Regions from separate parts of the Arsenophonus apicola genome, predicted to be linked through region 3. Evidence: predicted binding sites of a transcription regulator. Region 3 holds the regulator's gene; each other region holds the start of a gene.
What was found. Region 3 encodes LexA, which represses DNA repair genes until DNA is damaged. Its sites were predicted from a motif close to TNCTGTATGTACATACAGNA; they were not measured.
Positions count from the first base shown of each region.

Region 1 (5,859 bases), 930 kb from region 3:
ATGATCGATTTATTGGTAAGCTTCGTAATATCGCCATCACGTTATTATCATTTCTGATTGCCTCTATCTCTGTTGAGTTACTGTTTCCCTATCCCTGGTTATTTCTTATTGGATTAGCGATATCGACTTTCAGCTTCACATTCCTTGGTGTTTTGGGACTACCCTATGGAACAATTGCTTTTGGTGCACTTCTGGTCGCAATCTACACCATGCTTGGAACGGCTATTTTTACAATTTGGTATCAACAACCAATATTGTTACTTATAGGTGCCATTTGGTACTATTTATTAACAATTATCAGCCATATTTTTTTTCCTATTCAGCCCTTACATAATAAATTAGCCCAATGTTACCAACAACTTGCTATCTACCTGGCTAATAAAGCCAATCTATTTGATCCTGAGGTTGAAAAAAATTATCAACAATCAATCTTTGATCTTGCTATGGCCAATAGCAAGCTGGTCAATACGCTGAACCAAATGAAAGTAACCTTGCTAAGCCGCTTAAAAAATAATAAAAACCAAACAGGGACTAACAATAGCTTACATTACTATTTTATTGTCCAAGATATACATGAACGAGCTAGTTCATCTCACATTAAATATCAAAACCTAAATCAAGATTTTCCCCATAGTGATATTCTGTTCCGGTTCCAGAAATTACTATCGATGCAAGCTGAAGCATGCCAATTGGTTGCTCACTCCATTTTATCGCACACAAGGTATCAGCATAATACAAAATTTAAAGATGCATTTGCTAACCTAGAAAATTCGTTGCAACACCTTACACAACAATATCCTAACAACAAACAAATAAACACTCTTTATAACCTATTAGTTAATCTCAAAGAGATAGATACTCAACTTAATAGTATTGCTGTCGAGCAAATAGAAATCTCATATAGTCAAACATTGACTGAAACACAACTTTCTGACAATTCGCTATCTAACATTGGCGATTTTTGGCTCACAATTACTAATAACTTAACACTTAATTCAACCCTATTTAGACATGCTATTAGAATGTCAGTAGTATTGTGTACGGGTTATATTATTGTTCAATGCTTTAATCTACCTCAAGGTTATTGGATATTATTAACCAGCTTATTTGTATGCCAACCAAATTATCTTGCAACTAAGAATTGCTTAATATTGCGTATTATTGGAACCATTGCCGCTATTCTAATTGGCTTACCACTACTCTATTTTGTCCTCTCGATAGAAGGGCAACTCTTGCTCATTATTATTAGTGGCGTGCTTTTCTTTACCTGCCGCAATAGTCAATATGCCCAAGCCACCTTATTTATTACTTTGCTGGTTTTGCTTAGTTTTAACTTATTAGGCGAAGGTTTCACCGTTATGCTTCCCCGAGTAACGAATACATTCATTGGCTGTGGCATTGCTTGGATTGCAGTAAATTATATTTGGCCTGATTGGAAATTTCGACAACTGCCTAAAGTACTGCAACAAACATTACACAGTAATTGTCGTTATCTTGCCGCTATTTTATTTCAATATCATCAAGGCAGAGATAACAGTGTCAATTATCGCATTGCTCGTCGCGACGCCCATATTAATGACGCAGAACTGGTTTCTGTGTTATCCGATATGCTTGCCAGAACGAAAACTAACACTCTTTCCCCAGAAAAAATTTTTAGATTACTCTGCCTTAATCACAGTATGTTGAGTTATATTTCAGCCTTGGGGGCACATCGGGAACAACTTAATAACCAGACTGTTTTATCTATTCTTGATAATACAATTGCCTATATTGAATCGGCGTTGAACTTTGCCTTATTGAATAATCAAGTAGTCAAAGAGTTAAATAACCCATTAATTCAACGCTTCCAAACAATACAATTAGGAGAAAATAACAAAGAACAACTTATTGTTGAGCAATTATTATTATTAATTAATCTGTTGCCAGAAATCACCTCTCTAATTGTTTTTATTAACCAACAAGAGCCAGACTAAAATCGTTTTAATTAGTAAATTTTTAAACATAAAACCATAAAATCATTTTCTTGGTGTATTTCTTTACGTTAAGCTATTGTACCAAGTAATTAATTCAATTTTTATTGACTCAGGAAGTACCGCAATATGATAACCTTCGATAGCACCCGCTAATTCAAACAGTAATTTAATACTCAAATTCACTTTCTTCTGTCTTAATTTTAAATAGCAAGCTTTAGCACCTAACATTTTCAAATAGCCTACATCGCTAATGCCTACTTTTCCCAATGCCCTTTCTATCGACATATTCATATTAGGCAAATCTTTGATCCTAATATGTAAAAGCTGTTTTTGAGATAATTCTTCTACTGCTGCTTTATAAGCGAGATCAATGTAATAACATAAAAGTAAATTATCATTCCAAAGCATCTCATTGATAAAAAAATATTTTAATATAAGAGGAACACCTTTCTTGGTATAAACCAATTTTTGCAACCCAGATACTTCAAATTGAAGTTCAGCAAATAAACAACCTCGTAGATAAAACTTGCCATCCAATACCTGCCCAATAATGACATGATTGACTAGAATACGATAACCACCGAAATGCGGTTTCTGTTTTATATGGCCATAATTTTCCATTAGCCTTTGCAAACTAGAAAAACAAGAATCAAATAAAAGCATAATTGCCACTCTCCATGTGAACGCTCACAAATCTAATATTTTTATACTTCTCCATATTTAAATCAGTTAAAATAGCAAGAAAATTTATTAAGTTATTTCTCCCACTTTAAAAACCTCTATGTTATTGCAAAACCTCATATACAAAAGGCGACGAACAAAACCTTAAGCATCGTTTAATATTCAATTAAATATAGCCAAATAAATATCTTACCAATTACAAAACCTAACTTAGCTACTACCGTTTATATTTAATACTTATAATAAATAAATCGTATCCTATATCCACTTAAATCATTAATAGTTAATAAAAATATTCTACTTAAAAGGTAAAATAGAAAAATACGCCATCTTATCCAAACTGCAACAATTAAGTGTTCAATTAAGCGGAAAAGTTAATTTTTTGCGAAGCGCTTTGTAAAAATTGGCTTGATATTGTATGAATATACGATTACTGTATGCATATACAGTGTTAAGCTGAGGTCAATATGAATAACGACACATGCAATTATCCAATAAAAACAAAAAATCAACCTAATAATGTTCAAAATTTACTATTACCAAATTATAGAAATGTGCCAGTTTATTTAAACGGCGCAGTTAATGAATGGGTATATAATGAAAATAATCCTATGGTTGAAGTACTCCTAACATCACTATTACACCGACTTAGCGATGAATCTCGTTGGCTATTATGGCTAAATCCTAAGCGAAAATTAAGCCGCAATTGGTTGTTTAACTCAGAGTTACCATTGAATAAAACCATACAGATAAATTCGCTAAGCCCAGAAATGAGTGTTGTTGCCATGATAAAAGCATTATCTAGCGGCAACTGCAGTATTGTCTTAGGATGGTTACCAACTTTATCACCATCATGTTTACAGCATTTAGAGCATGCAGCACAGATAGGAAACAGCATCGGCTTTGTTATGCGGCCTGAAAATACAAATTGCCAGCGCAGACATCCTAATCAACTAAAAATTCATTCTAATTATTATCACTAGTCTAGATTAGGATTATTCCTAATCTGATTGATGAGTTATAAACCACAATAGACAAAAACAAAAAAACATAATATAAATCATTTGGTTAATTGATTAATCATGGCAATCTAGTTATAAACTATATCTATAATTCACCAATTGCCTTTTAAAAAGTTAATGAGATTAATGTTTCCTCTACTTGTAACTTTTGAAGTTCGTTGTAGACTTTACAACGTTAAGGTAGTGCTTTGATTCTACTTTTTATTTGAATGATTCCTTAGACAGATAAAGTAGAGACGAAGATAGTAGAGCGTAATAACTTAACAAGCATTTTAAACCATACGGCTTATAAAAAAGCTCAAGAAGCTGATGCCTATATTGGATGATAACGAGGCGTAAAATGAAAAAGATAGCTATCGCAGTAGCAGTGGCAGCTTTCGCAACTGCAGCCCAAGCAGCACCCAAAAATAATACCTGGTATACCGGTGCTAAATTAGGTTGGTCACACTTTGAAGATACCGGCTTTCATCCTTACGGTGATAATGTTGGTAGTGGTAAAACTAAGCGCGATCAACTAGGTGCTGGTGCCTATCTTGGTTACCAACATAATCAATATCTCGGTTTCGAATTAGGTTATGACTGGTTTGGCAGAATGAGATATTCGGGTCAACCAAATAACGGTAGTCTGAAATCGATGGGTGTTCAATTAACCGCTCGTCTAAGCTATCCAATCACAGACGAATTAGATGTCTATACTCGTCTTGGTGGTATGGTATGGCGTACTGACGCAAAAGCAAACGTAGAAAATCAACCCTCTTTTAAAGAGCATGACACTGGTGTTTCTCCAGTTTATGCGCTAGGGCTTGAATATGCTATTACCCCAGAATGGGCAACTCGTTTAGATTATCAATGGGTTAGCCATATTGGCGATAAAGATTCACTGTCTGTTCGTCCAGATAACGGAATGTTGAGCGTTGGTGTTGCATATCGATTCAATCAAGAGCCTGCTCCTGTAATTGTACCAGCACCAGCTCCAATCGAAAACAAACGCTTTACTTTACGTTCTGATGTTTTGTTTGAATTCAATAAGCATACATTGAAACCAGCAGGTAAAGCTGAACTTGATAAGTTGTATAGTGAACTGACTAATCTTGATCCAACTCAAGGGCGTGTTATGGTTCTTGGCTATACAGACCGTATTGGTTCACCATCCTACAACAAACCTTTATCTCAAAAACGTGCACATGAAGTTATGAGCTATTTGATTTCTAAAGGTATCCCTGCGAATGCAATTAGTTCACAAGGCCGCGGGGAAGAAAATCCAGTAACCGGTAGTACTTGTAATAACGTAAAACCTCGCGCTGCATTAATTAACTGCTTAGCGCCAGATCGCCGCGTTGAAATCGAGATCCAAGGTTCTACAGAGGTAACTCCGCAACCTTAATATCGCTTTAAGAAATTAATTATTTCCAATAAAATAACCCTTTCTTCTAGGGTTATTTTTTTGCTTAAAATTTTTTGCCAGAAGACTAAAAAATTGCATTTAAAATTATATCTTTTGCTCTAGTCACCCAGTATGTTTTGTAAATCCTGTTTAAATGTTGACATTTGGTTAGCATACTGGTCTTTTCTTTCAGCCTCTTCTATAAGATGCACAATAGTTTCAGATAGTGTACGGCCTTGTTTTCTTGCTAGAATAGAGAGCCTTTGCCACACTAGGAAATCTAAATCGATAGATTTTTTGCAAGAGTGTTGATGCTCGGCATTAAAATGTCGCTTTCTACGAGCTCTAATCGTCTGCTTCATTCGATTAGATAAATCTGGCGACATATGATTTTTTATCCAGTTTATCACTTTTGTTGGAGTGTTTTCTAATTTCAACAGTTGTTCAATCGCATCCTGAGCGGCGCTTTTTTCAATATACTTAGTGATATTTTCACCATCCCGATACTTTTTAACCAGGTAATCCCATTTCCAACCACATTCAAGATTTTCAAGCTGTTGATATTTCATAATCATCTCTGTGACAACGTAACTTATGTAATTATAACCACTTTTAGAAATAAAAACGTTTGGTTTATTTAACCAATTTAGTAAAATCTTAGTAAGAAATCACACTTATATTGAAATGTTAGCAAAAAATATAATTTTTCCTATTTATGCAAGTCAATTAACAAAAAATCATAATTAATGCGATAGAATATAATTATTCTCATTGATAGTTTGTTATTTCCACTGTGTTC
Region 1 is NZ_CP084222.1:2,088,732-2,094,590, forward strand. Features, by position in the region: gene yccS (YccS family putative transporter) at 1-1,973, shown strand, start outside; gene LDL57_RS10025 (TfoX/Sxy family DNA transformation protein) at 2,037-2,636, opposite strand; gene sulA (SOS-induced cell division inhibitor SulA) at 3,122-3,637, shown strand; gene ompA (porin OmpA) at 4,017-5,060, shown strand; gene matP (macrodomain Ter protein MatP) at 5,180-5,629, opposite strand.
Region 1: the regulator LexA is predicted to act here: its motif matches at 3,086-3,105, upstream of sulA (SOS-induced cell division inhibitor SulA).

Region 2 (5,859 bases), 460 kb from region 3:
GTAACATCAATAGACAAAGCTAATGTATTGCAAAGTTCGATTTTGTGGCGAGAGGTGGTTAATGATATTGCCACAATTTACCCCGATGTCGAAATCAACCACATGTATATCGACAATGCCACTATGCAGTTGATCAAAGATCCGGCGCAATTTGATGTTATGCTCTGCTCAAATATTTTTGGCGATATTATTTCCGATGAATGTGCAATGATTACCGGTTCAATGGGAATGTTACCTTCTGCCAGTTTAAATCAACAAAATTTTGGCTTATACGAACCAGCTGGCGGCTCAGCACCAGATATCGCCGGTAAAAATGTGGCTAATCCAATTGCGCAAATCTTATCAGTAGCGCTCATGCTGCGTTATAGCCTGCATCAACCACATATTGCCGATGCGATAGAAAATGCCGTCAATAAAACCTTATTACAAGGTTATCGAACTCAGGATTTGGCATTAGATCAGCAATTTGTCAGTACCGATGAAATGGGCAGTATTATTGCTAGCTATATTATGCAAGAGGCTTAGATTATGGCGAGAACTTTATATCAAAAATTGTACGATGCACACATTGTCCATGCATCGGAAAATGAAACACCATTAATTTATATCGATCGCCACCTACTGCATGAAGTTACTTCTCCCCAAGCATTTGATGGTTTGAGGGCTCATAACCGTTCAGTCAGGCAACCCAATAAAACCTTTGCCACCATGGATCACAATGTCTCTACCCAAACTAAAGATATTAATGCAAGTGGTGAGATGGCTGGCATTCAAATGCAAACCTTGATAAAAAATTGTCAACAATTTGCTATCACACTTTACGATTTAGAACATCCTTTCCAAGGTATTGTCCACGTTATGGGGCCGGAACAAGGCATAACTTTACCCGGCATGACTATTGTTTGTGGTGATTCCCATACTGCAAACCATGGTGCATTTGGTGCATTAGCTTTTGGTATTGGTACATCGGAAGTTGAGCATGTCTTGGCTACCCAAACCTTGAAACAAGCTCGCGCTAAAACGATGAAAATTGAAGTTATCGGTGAATTAGCAAATGGCATCACAGCAAAGGATATGGTATTGGCAATGATTGGCAAAATCGGTAGTGCCGGTGGTACGGGTTATGTTATTGAATTCTGCGGTAAGGCAATTGAAAACTTAACCATGGAAGGCCGAATGACTATCTGTAATATGGCAATTGAAATGGGAGCTAAAGCGGGAATTATTGCACCTGATGATACAACATTTAATTATATTAAAGGCCGTCGATTTGCACCAACCGGAGAACAATGGCAGCAAGCCGTTAACTATTGGAAAACTCTAAAGTCTGATCCGAATGCCAATTATGATGCCATTAAAATTATTGATGCAGCGGAAATTGCGCCTCAGGTTACTTGGGGTACCAATCCAGGGCAAGTGATTGCCATTGATGATGTTATACCTTTACCTAGTTCATTACCTGATGCGATTGAATGCGCATCCGCGGAAAAAGCATTGAATTATATGGGGTTACAAGCTGGCAGCAAATTGACTGACATTAAAATTGATAAAGTGTTTATCGGTTCTTGCACTAATTCACGTATTGAAGATTTGCGTTCTGCTGCCGCTATTGCCAAAGGCAATAAAGTGGCCATTAATGTACAAGCTATTGTTGTTCCCGGTTCAGAGCCAGTAAAAGCACAAGCAGAGCACGAAGGTTTGGACAAAATATTTATCGATGCCGGATTTGAATGGCGTTTACCAGGTTGTTCAATGTGTCTGGCAATGAATAGTGATCGCCTTGCCCCTGGTGAACGTTGTGCCTCCACCAGTAACCGTAATTTTGAAGGGCGTCAGGGGCGTGGTGGTCGAACCCACTTAGTCAGTCCCGCTATGGCGGCAGCGGCCGCTATTTACGGCCATTTTGTCGATGTGCGTAAGATCAACAATGACCAAACAAAATAGGAATTGGTAAATGAAAAAATTTATCCAACATACTGGCTTAGTGGCGACTTTAGATATAGCCAATATTGATACTGATGTGATCATCCCAAAACAATTTTTACAAAAAGTCACTCGAGTCGGTTTTGGTCAACACCTTTTCCACGATTGGCGTTTTCTGGATGATAACGGTCAACAACCTGATCCAGATTTTGTGCTTAACAAATCTCGTTATCAAGGCGCTACTATTTTATTAACTCGGGAAAATTTCGGATGTGGATCATCGCGCGAACATGCGCCTTGGGCATTAACAGATTATGGCTTTTGCGCCATTATTGCGCCGAGTTTTGCCGATATTTTCTATAACAATGCCTTTAACAACCAATTATTACCCATTAAGTTAAATGAAACAGAAATTAATCAACTATTTAACTATGTTGAACACCATGAAGGTTGTCAATTCACTATTGATTTGACGACTCAAACGGTTATAACTGAGGATAAAACTTATTTTTTTACTATTGATAATTTTCATCGTTATTGCTTGATGAATGGTTTAGATAGTATTGGACTGACTTTACAACATGAAGCAGAAATTAGCCGCTATGAAGAGCAGCAACCACTATTTTTGCAATAACCATTCACAATGACAGGCTCGGCCTCTGTATGCTGGCAGAGCCTGGCAATTTTTTTATTTTAATTAATTTTAAGCTTAGAAAATGGCATATCATGCGATTAAATTGCATGACTAAATCTTACATTTCGTTTTATTTACTAAAAAATAATTTAATTTATCTATTAATAATGAAAAATTATCCACATAGAGAGCTATATTTATTAATTTATTCACCTTTTCTGTGGATATCCATGTGATAAAAGCAAGAGTAAACAGGGTATAATTTCATGAATTTTTTAATCGATAGATATCTAAATATAAAATTAATAGTTTTTTTTCATAGAGATAAATGGATTTAATCGATTAAATAGAGAGCAAACTAGCGCGGATAGCTCACAACCAAAACGGGATGAACAAAGATCCAACAATATCTATTTTATCCACATGATACGCTGTTTTGTTAAGCAAGCTAACTGGTCTTTTTAGCAAAAACCAGCCTGTCAAGACTGTAAATTAAACCAGTAGAGGCCTTTTATTAGAGTTATCCAGTAAAATTGTGGATAACTATAGCTAAGATCCTGTTTATTACCTCTTCGATTAAACTCCTAACAGAAAAAAAATTTGCCGACTTTAGATAAAATGATTTGATTATCAATGCATTGTTCTTATTTATTCGATCTATGTTAAAATTTTCACTGTGTGTACAAATTTAATTGTCCATTTTTTATACAGGTCTGATTTATGCGATTTTCTCCCCAGCTTCCTGATGATGAACAAAGTTTACTTAATAAAGCTAAAAATCTCGCGGGCTATACAATGGCTGAACTGGCTTACCATGCAGGTATTGCTATCCCCCACGATCTTAGACGCGCCAAAGGTTGGGTAGGTCAGTTATTAGAATATTGTTTAGGTGCAAATGCCGGCAGCAAAGCAGAACAAGATTTTGCCCATCTTGGTATTGAACTTAAGACCATCCCTATTAACCGCTATGGGGAACCATTAGAAACAACCTTCGTTTGTGTGGCACCTTTAACCGGTAATAGTGGAGTGACCTGGCTTTCTAGCCATGTACGTCACAAGCTGTCACGGGTTTTATGGATACCAATTGAAGGTGAACGCCAAATCCCATTAGCAAAACGAAGAGTTGCTTCGCCACTATTGTGGAGTCCAAATTCAATTGAAGAGCAACTACTTAAAAAAGATTGGGAAGAGCTGATGGATATGATCGTGTTAGGTCAGGTGGAAAACATCACCGCCCACCATGGCCAGGTTTTACAAATTCGTCCCAAAGCCGCTAACAATAAAGCATTAACAGCAGGGATAGGTAAATACGGGCAACCAATAATGACCCTACCACGTGGATTTTATCTTAAGAAAAATTTTACTGCTCCAATACTAGCACGTCATTTTGAGCTGCCCACTCATAAATAATAACTTATCACTGCTAGCAGCCAAGTGTTATCTTATAAGGACAATTTACGATAATACTGCGCAATCTTACCACGGGTCTGTTCATAAGAAGCTCGGCGAATATTCTGCATTCCTTGCCAACGTTCATTGATCGGTACATGATAACCTTCATTTTTAGCAGCTTGAATAAATTCAGCAAGTGCCTCTGCTGAATCCAACACAGCTATCGTGTTATATTTCCCGATTATTTTAGGCAAAAATAGCGTTACCGGAAAATTGTCTGTCAATTGCGATGACTCATTATTCACATCTGATCCATGATGAATAAGTTTATGCTGTTCATCGCGATCTAAAGCACGATGAATATCATCGGCTAATTTCAGCAAACGATGGTTTGCAGTTCCTAATTTGGTATCATTACGTTCACTCGGTACCACGGTATCAAGCGTGCCATAATCACCAATATGAGGAGCGACTAATAATAAATCATAATCAGGGACAATTGACATCCTCCCCACCTTCACACTTCGTGACTCAGGAGGGGGATTCCCGTTAGTCGGAGACTATCTGATCGCTCAGAAGCCTGGTTCCTGCTGCTGACGGCATTACTGCACCGTTCACTTCACAGGCTAACACGGCATGTCCTGCCGCTAAAATGTTACGAGCTCCGTTGATATCTGCGTTCTCTGTATACCCGCACTCAAGGCACTCGAATCTACTTTGTGATTGACGATTTTCTTTCGCTGTATGACCACAACATGCACACCGTTGACTTGTATATGCCGGAGGCATAGCTAATACCTGACCACCGCGCCATAGCTGCTTGTACTCAAGCTGACGGCGCATTTCATACCAACCCTGATCCAGTATCGAACGGTTAAGTCCTGATTTTGCCCTGACATTCCGTCCGTGCTGCTCTTGTGTACCTTTTGCCGATTTCGACATGTTACTGACCTTTAAGTCCTCAATGACGATCATCGCGTGGTTTTGCTGATTTCACTGGTGACTTTGTGAAGGTAGTCTTTGCGGATATTGGTTATATGCGAGTGGAGACGTTGGATTTTTCGCTTCTGTTTTTTCCAGTTATTGCTGAATTTAACTTTACAGCTTAACTGACGCTGGAATTTCGCCAGCTTTTTTTGGTTGGTTTTAAAACTGTTTACAGGTTCAAACACTGTGCCGTCTGACAGCGTGGCGAGTCTGGTTACACCTGCATCCAAACCAATCATTGTTGCTGACGAATGAGGCTGAATGTCCATTTCCAGTTCGACCTGAAACGATATATACCAGTGTCCCGCATGTTGGCTAACGGTTGCGTTTTAATCTTACCGTACAGCTTTTGCGACTGCCGGAACTTTACCCATACCAAACCTGACGGTAATCTCACTCTGCCATTATCGAGCTGACAATATTTATCAAAATTAACAAAACGAACTGAATCACGCCCGTCATTTTTCCTTTTAAATACAGGAGCTTTTGCTGCCAGTTTTTTATCAAAGCAGCGTTTCCATGCCCCGTGCAGATCTTTGAGTTTCTGCTGAAGATTATCCGTGTAGGCTTCTTGCAAAAGGAATGTTCCGGCTTTTTTTCCATTCTGTGAGCATCCGATTTAGTTCAAACGCTGACGGTAGTTTACCGCCGGATTCAATAATGCGTTGCGTCTCTGCTAGCCCGTAATTCCAGATAAAACGAGCGCATCCGCACAACTGCCGCAAACGTTGCGACTGTTTTCGGTTGGTTCGAGTCTGAATTTGTAGGCTTTTAGAATTAGCATTATTACTCAGTGTGTAGTAAATTATCTCACTATCTTACCGTATATCCGGTTAATTTCAATGCAAAATATAAAATCAACCGTTCAAGACATGCAGCGTTTCTTTTACATGTTCACCTTGTCTTTGTGACTAAGTACCGAA
Region 2 is NZ_CP084222.1:2,553,612-2,559,470, forward strand. Features, by position in the region: gene leuB (3-isopropylmalate dehydrogenase) at 1-525, shown strand, start outside; gene leuC (3-isopropylmalate dehydratase large subunit) at 529-1,944, shown strand; gene leuD (3-isopropylmalate dehydratase small subunit) at 1,955-2,557, shown strand; gene mutH (DNA mismatch repair endonuclease MutH) at 3,278-3,967, shown strand; gene LDL57_RS12210 (hypothetical protein) at 4,000-4,455, opposite strand; partial or broken gene LDL57_RS12215 (RNA-guided endonuclease InsQ/TnpB family protein) at 4,571-5,720, opposite strand; gene tnpA (IS200/IS605 family transposase) at 5,793-5,859, shown strand, end outside.
Region 2: the regulator LexA is predicted to act here: its motif matches at 3,041-3,060, upstream of mutH (DNA mismatch repair endonuclease MutH).

Region 3 (5,859 bases):
GTTTTAAAGCATTTATGAATAACAATTATGTGGGGTTGGTATTATTTATTGGTATCTTATTAAATTATTTTTAATTAAAAAAAGGATAATCTCAAGTGATTATCCTGAGTGTGGTTTTGGGCGATTTCAGTCTAAATCGTTTTACGTTACTATATTGATATAAAGATGATTTATTCAGGCAATGGCTCATGAGTAACGTGTTTGACTCCTTCAATGGTTAAACAAACCTCAGGAGATATTAACTTAGCGATAATACGATAAAGTCGTTGTACATTTGCGCTGATAATCGCATCACCTTCTCTATTAATATAACCTTCCTGTTTTAATGTATTTACCAGTGTGGAAAAAACAGCTTTATCAAAGAATTCTGGGGCGTTGATACCATGCAGTACAGACAGACGTTGAGCGAGAATACGGCTCTCTTTTTCTAGTATTCCTCGGCTAATTTCAGGTATGGTACTGAGTAGCGAAAGTGTAATTGCATAGCGCTGTAGCGTTTCTTTAATACCAGCAGCTAAAAGCTGAAGAGGGCGAATACGAGCTGGATTGATAGTTACAAAACCTTCTGCTGTTAATAGTATTAGTTGTTGGCGTGCCAATTCATCCAACAGAATATCGATAGATTCAGGCAATTCTTCAATGCTATATCGCATGAAGAGTTCTGCTTTTAAGAATGGATAGATGAGTGCAACTTGATAACCAATTTCCTGACGTTGAACATTTTCATTATGCAATACGATATTGGCTACTAAGGAAGGCAAAACTAGTAAATGCATAATATTGTTTCGATAATAGGTCATCAATACTGCATTTTCACGTGGTAATACGACAATATCACCCATACTGTCATGTTCGACTTCAAACTTATCCAATTGCAATGCGTCTTCTAATAGCTGCTCGGCAGTTTTATTTGGTGTCGTGCTATCACCACTATAAGGCACATTTCTTAATAGTTGAAGGTAACATTCTATTTGTTCAATCAGTTGTTCTCGGGTTAATGCACGCTGGCGTGAGGCTAACAACACCGTTGAACATAAATTTACCGCATTAGCGGCAGCGGCGTTGTTAATTCTAACCATAATTTTATGAGCTAGCCGAGTCACGGTTAAATTTAGCCATGTTGGACGTTGGGGCTCAATGGCATCAATAGATTGACGCCACTCTGGAACATGTTTATTCAAATATTGTGTTAGCGCAATCGGTTGACCAAAATTAACATAACCTTGTCCTAGTTTACGCAATTTGCGTAAACCTCTTAACATTGAAAAAAATCCTTCTTTCTCTTTTGCTGCCCCTTTTAGTTCCTTAGCGTAGGTAGCAACCTCTAATACATGCTCATAGCCAATGTAAATAGGGACAATGGTAATTGGACGTGAATCACCTCGTAGCATTGCTTGTAGGGTCATTGACAGCGTGCCAGTTTTTGGTTCCAGTAGTCGGCCTGTTCGAGAGCGGCCGCCTTCGACAAAATATTCAATTGAATAACCACGAGCAAACAGTTCACTGAGATACTCACGAAATATGGTGGAGTAAAGTTTATTGCCCTTGAAGGAGCGGCGAATGAAAAAAGCACCTAAGTGACGAAAAATTGGGCCAGCAGGCCAAAAATTAAGATTGATACCAGCGGCGATATGAGGAGGAACTAAGCCTTGATGATAAAGTACGTAAGAGAGCAATAGATAATCCATGTGACTACGATGAGAAGGAATATAGACAATTTCATGGCCATCTTGCGCTAATTGGCGTACACGTTCGGCATGTTGCACATTAATTCCTTGATAAAGTCGATTCCATGTCCAACTAAGTACGCGGTCAGTAATACGGATCGCTTCATAGGAAAAATTAGCGGCAATTTCTTCCATCATGGCAATCGCATTATGTTTTGCCTTATCTAGTGAGATTTTTTTTGCTTTAGCCTCATCTTCAACTGCTTTTTCAATTGCTTTTGAAGTTAACAGCTTATTGAATAGATCGTGGCGTACAGGAAGTTTGGGGCCAACTGCTGCCAATCGTTGCCGTGAATAGTGAATGCGGGCGACTCGAGCAAGTTTGTTGGCAATAATTTTATCAGTACCATATTCGCCAGCCATTTGGCGCAAAGAGACAGTGGGTGAAAAACGAACAAAACTGTCACGTCCTAACCGGATAACGGCAAAGAATTTTTGAATACCATTAAGTAAACGTAACGGAGGCGCTGGTGAGTGGCCTTCTCGACCAGGTGCTCGACCGAACATCACTGATACGGGTAGCATCTGAATGTTTAGTTCGGGATTATGGCAATGAAGATCAAGATAAGCCGTAAACGTTTTTACGGAATCTTTACGTGGATTTGGCGAATAATAACGAAAGACACGCGGGCCATCATCGATAAAGACATAGGCAGGTAATTTAATTTCGTCTATTTCAATCGGATCAAGTGGATCAGGTAAACCAATAGAACAACATTGTTGACGTAACGTCAATAAGTCTGTTTTAGAATGATAAGGTAATACATATAGAAAAGGACGTGTCGTATCAAGATGCAATTCTTTAATTGGATCTGCTGGTATGAGTTTACTTTTTACCAATAATTTCATTGGTAAATCTAATAGATTGTAGTAAATTTTACGCCAAAATGACATAGATGAGCGATAGCCTCTTATTTGAATCCTACCCAAGCATATCAGAAATAGTAATTAATATCTGTTTAAAAGATAATAATTATACTAAATCCCATATAGAACTATATCTAGAGAGTAAATTTTATGGCAAATCAAACAACGGGACTAACCCGAATTATTAAAGCAACCGGTTATTCGCTCAAAGGATTAAGGTCAACTTGGAAGAGTGAAGCCGCTTTTAGACAAGAAGCAATTATGGTGATTATTGCCATCAGTGTGGCTTTTTTCCTTGATGTACAATGGATTGAACGGTTACTACTTATAAGTTCAGTGGTATTAATAGCTATTGTTGAATTATTAAATAGTGCGATTGAAGCAGTGGTTGATAGAATTGGTACAGAATTACATGAACTTTCTGGTAAGGCAAAAGATATGGGCTCAGCGGCTGTTTTTATTTCAATTTGGTTAGCTATTTTTATTTGGGCAATTGTGATCAGTAATCATTATTTCGTGAGCTAGTTATAAAAAATAGGGTTTTACACATTTTTCAGTTTAAAATCTTGATATAACTGTATATACTTACAGTGACAATGTGCGAATGCAAATAAATAGGGGGCGAAATGAAAGAATTAACGTTGAGGCAGCAGCAGGTCTATGATCTGGTGCGTGAACACATTTCGCAAACGGGTATGCCTCCCACACGCGCTGAAATTGCAACAAGTTTAGGTTTTCGTTCACCAAATGCAGCAGAGGAACATTTAAAGGCTTTGGCACGTAAAGGCGTGATCGAAATTGTTTCCGGTGCTTCTCGCGGTATCCGGCTACTACAAGAAGAAAATGAGGATGAATGGTTACCACTTATTGGTCGGGTGGCGGCAGGAGAACCATTACTTGCCCAAGAACATATCGAAAGCCATTATCGGATTGATGCTACTATTTTTAGACCTAGTGCTGATTTTTTATTGCGTGTTAATGGTATGTCCATGAAAAATATCGGAATTATGGATGGTGATTTACTTGCTGTACACAAAACACAACAGGTACATAATGGGCAAATTGTTGTTGCACGTATTGATGATGAAGTGACGGTTAAACGTTTCAAGCAAGCGGGTAGTAAAGTTGAATTAATTGCTGAAAATCCTGAATTTGAGCCAATTATTGTGGATTTGCGGACACAAAACTTAACTATTGAAGGACTCGCTGTTGGTATTATTCGTAGTAGTGATTCATTTTAGTCAAATTTTTAGTCATTTTATATCTAATTAATTTTTTAAGTTAATTCAGTTTAATTTATTGAAAAAAATATTATTATTTTCTAGTTTGTTTGATTTATAACTAATAAGTATTAAGTAAGATATTTTAAATTTTTATTGATTTTTTAATAAAGGCCGATTGTTCATACGCCTGGCCTTTGTATCTCTATTTAACCTTAATAATGCATAGTTTTAACAGGATTTTTTCTCGATTTTGTAGCAAGGCGAGCATAGTCCATGGCTTTCAACAACGGTATGAGATAACTGAAAACCAGTCTGTTTGGCTAATTTTATAATAGCGGTTTCTACTGTTTGACCATTACTTTCGGCGACACTGCCGCAACTGTCACAAATTAACATAACTGAAGTATGTTTAGGATCCTCAAAATGATGACAAATAACATAACTATTTGTTGATTCTATTTTGTGAATAAATCCTTGTTCTAAGAGAAATTCTAGGCCACGATATATGGTTGGTGGTTTAGCTTGAGGTTCAGAAATTCTAAGTAGGTCAAGCAAATCATAAGCACTAATAGCACAAGGTTGAGCTGCTACAAGGCGCAATACCTCTTCTCTTTGTGGCGTTAAACGTACGTTACGCGCTTGGCATATTTTCTTAGCTTGGGACAGTATTTTTTCCTGATCTTGCTTTGTCATGAATTATCCTAAGGTGAAGATCATTATAATAATGATATTATCATATTTATACTTTTTGATATCTACCATAGTTCTAAAATAAATAATATCTTTTACTATTTTCTAATAATGTTTTTTTATTTTCTATTGTTATAAATAGATACTAAATTGGAAAATAGCACATATAGTCAATCGTAATTAAAATGATTAATTTCAACGAGCTAACGGAACTAATATTAATTATTGCTGGTTATATTAAGAGCTATAAAACCGATAACGAGTTTTACTTGTGCTCAGATCCGCCTCTTTACTGAGATTCCTATCACAAATCTATTATATTATTTTTTTATAACTGATAATTATCAGTAAGATTTTATATATTGCCTGATTTTTAACGGAGTTTTTAATGAGTGATACCAAAAAAATACACCATGTTTTTATACTGATGGGGGTATCTGGTAGTGGTAAATCTGCAGTTGCGAGTGGGATCGCTCAGAAAACAGGAGCTGCGTTTTTAGATGGTGATTTTTTGCATCCACGTGCCAATATTGAAAAGATGTCGGCTGGCCATGCTTTGAATGATTCTGATCGACTGCCTTGGCTTAAAGCATTGAATGATGCTATTTTTGCTATGCAAAGAACAAATAGTGTTTCTTTAATTGTTTGTTCCGCTTTGAAAAAAAAATATCGAGATATTTTAAGAGATGGAAATCAACATCTGTCATTCCTTTATCTTGAAGGAGACTTTAAGTTAATAGAAGGCCGATTAAAAAAGCGTAAAAATCATTTTTTCAAACCAAATATGTTGGTCTCGCAGTTTGACACTTTGGAAGTACCCAGTAATGATGAAAAAGATGTGTATGTCATCGATATTAAGCCACCATTAATTGAGGTTATTGATAATACAGTAAAATTAATTGATGAAATTATTACTAAGGAAAATAGATGAACACGCCTATTCCTGAAACATTCAATATGCTGATATTGACCTTGACTGCAGCAGGTGCAGTCTTTTTATTGTTGTTTCTGGTTATGTATGCAAGATTACACGCTTTCATTGCATTGATGGTAGTTTCTATTTTAGCGGGACTGTTTTCTGGCATGCCGGTTAAAAAAATTATAGAAACAATGCAAGAAGGTATGGCAGGAACATTAGGATTCTTAGCAATTGTTGTGGCATTGGGAACCATGTTTGGACGAATACTCCATGAAACGGGCGCATTAGAGCAAATTGCGATAAAATTAATAACTTGTTTTGGTGAAAAGCGGACTAATTTAGCTATAGGTATTACAGGATTAATTTGTGCATTGCCACTTTTTTTTGATGTCGCCATAGTATTATTAATTGGTATTGTTTTTACCATTACTAA
Region 3 is NZ_CP084222.1:3,017,210-3,023,068, reverse strand. Features, by position in the region: gene ubiA (4-hydroxybenzoate octaprenyltransferase) at 1-74, shown strand, start outside; gene plsB (glycerol-3-phosphate 1-O-acyltransferase PlsB) at 171-2,621, opposite strand; gene LDL57_RS14290 (diacylglycerol kinase) at 2,745-3,119, shown strand; gene lexA (transcriptional repressor LexA) at 3,221-3,835, shown strand; gene zur (zinc uptake transcriptional repressor Zur) at 4,046-4,510, opposite strand; gene gntK (gluconokinase) at 4,896-5,438, shown strand; gene gntU (gluconate transporter) at 5,435-5,859, shown strand, end outside.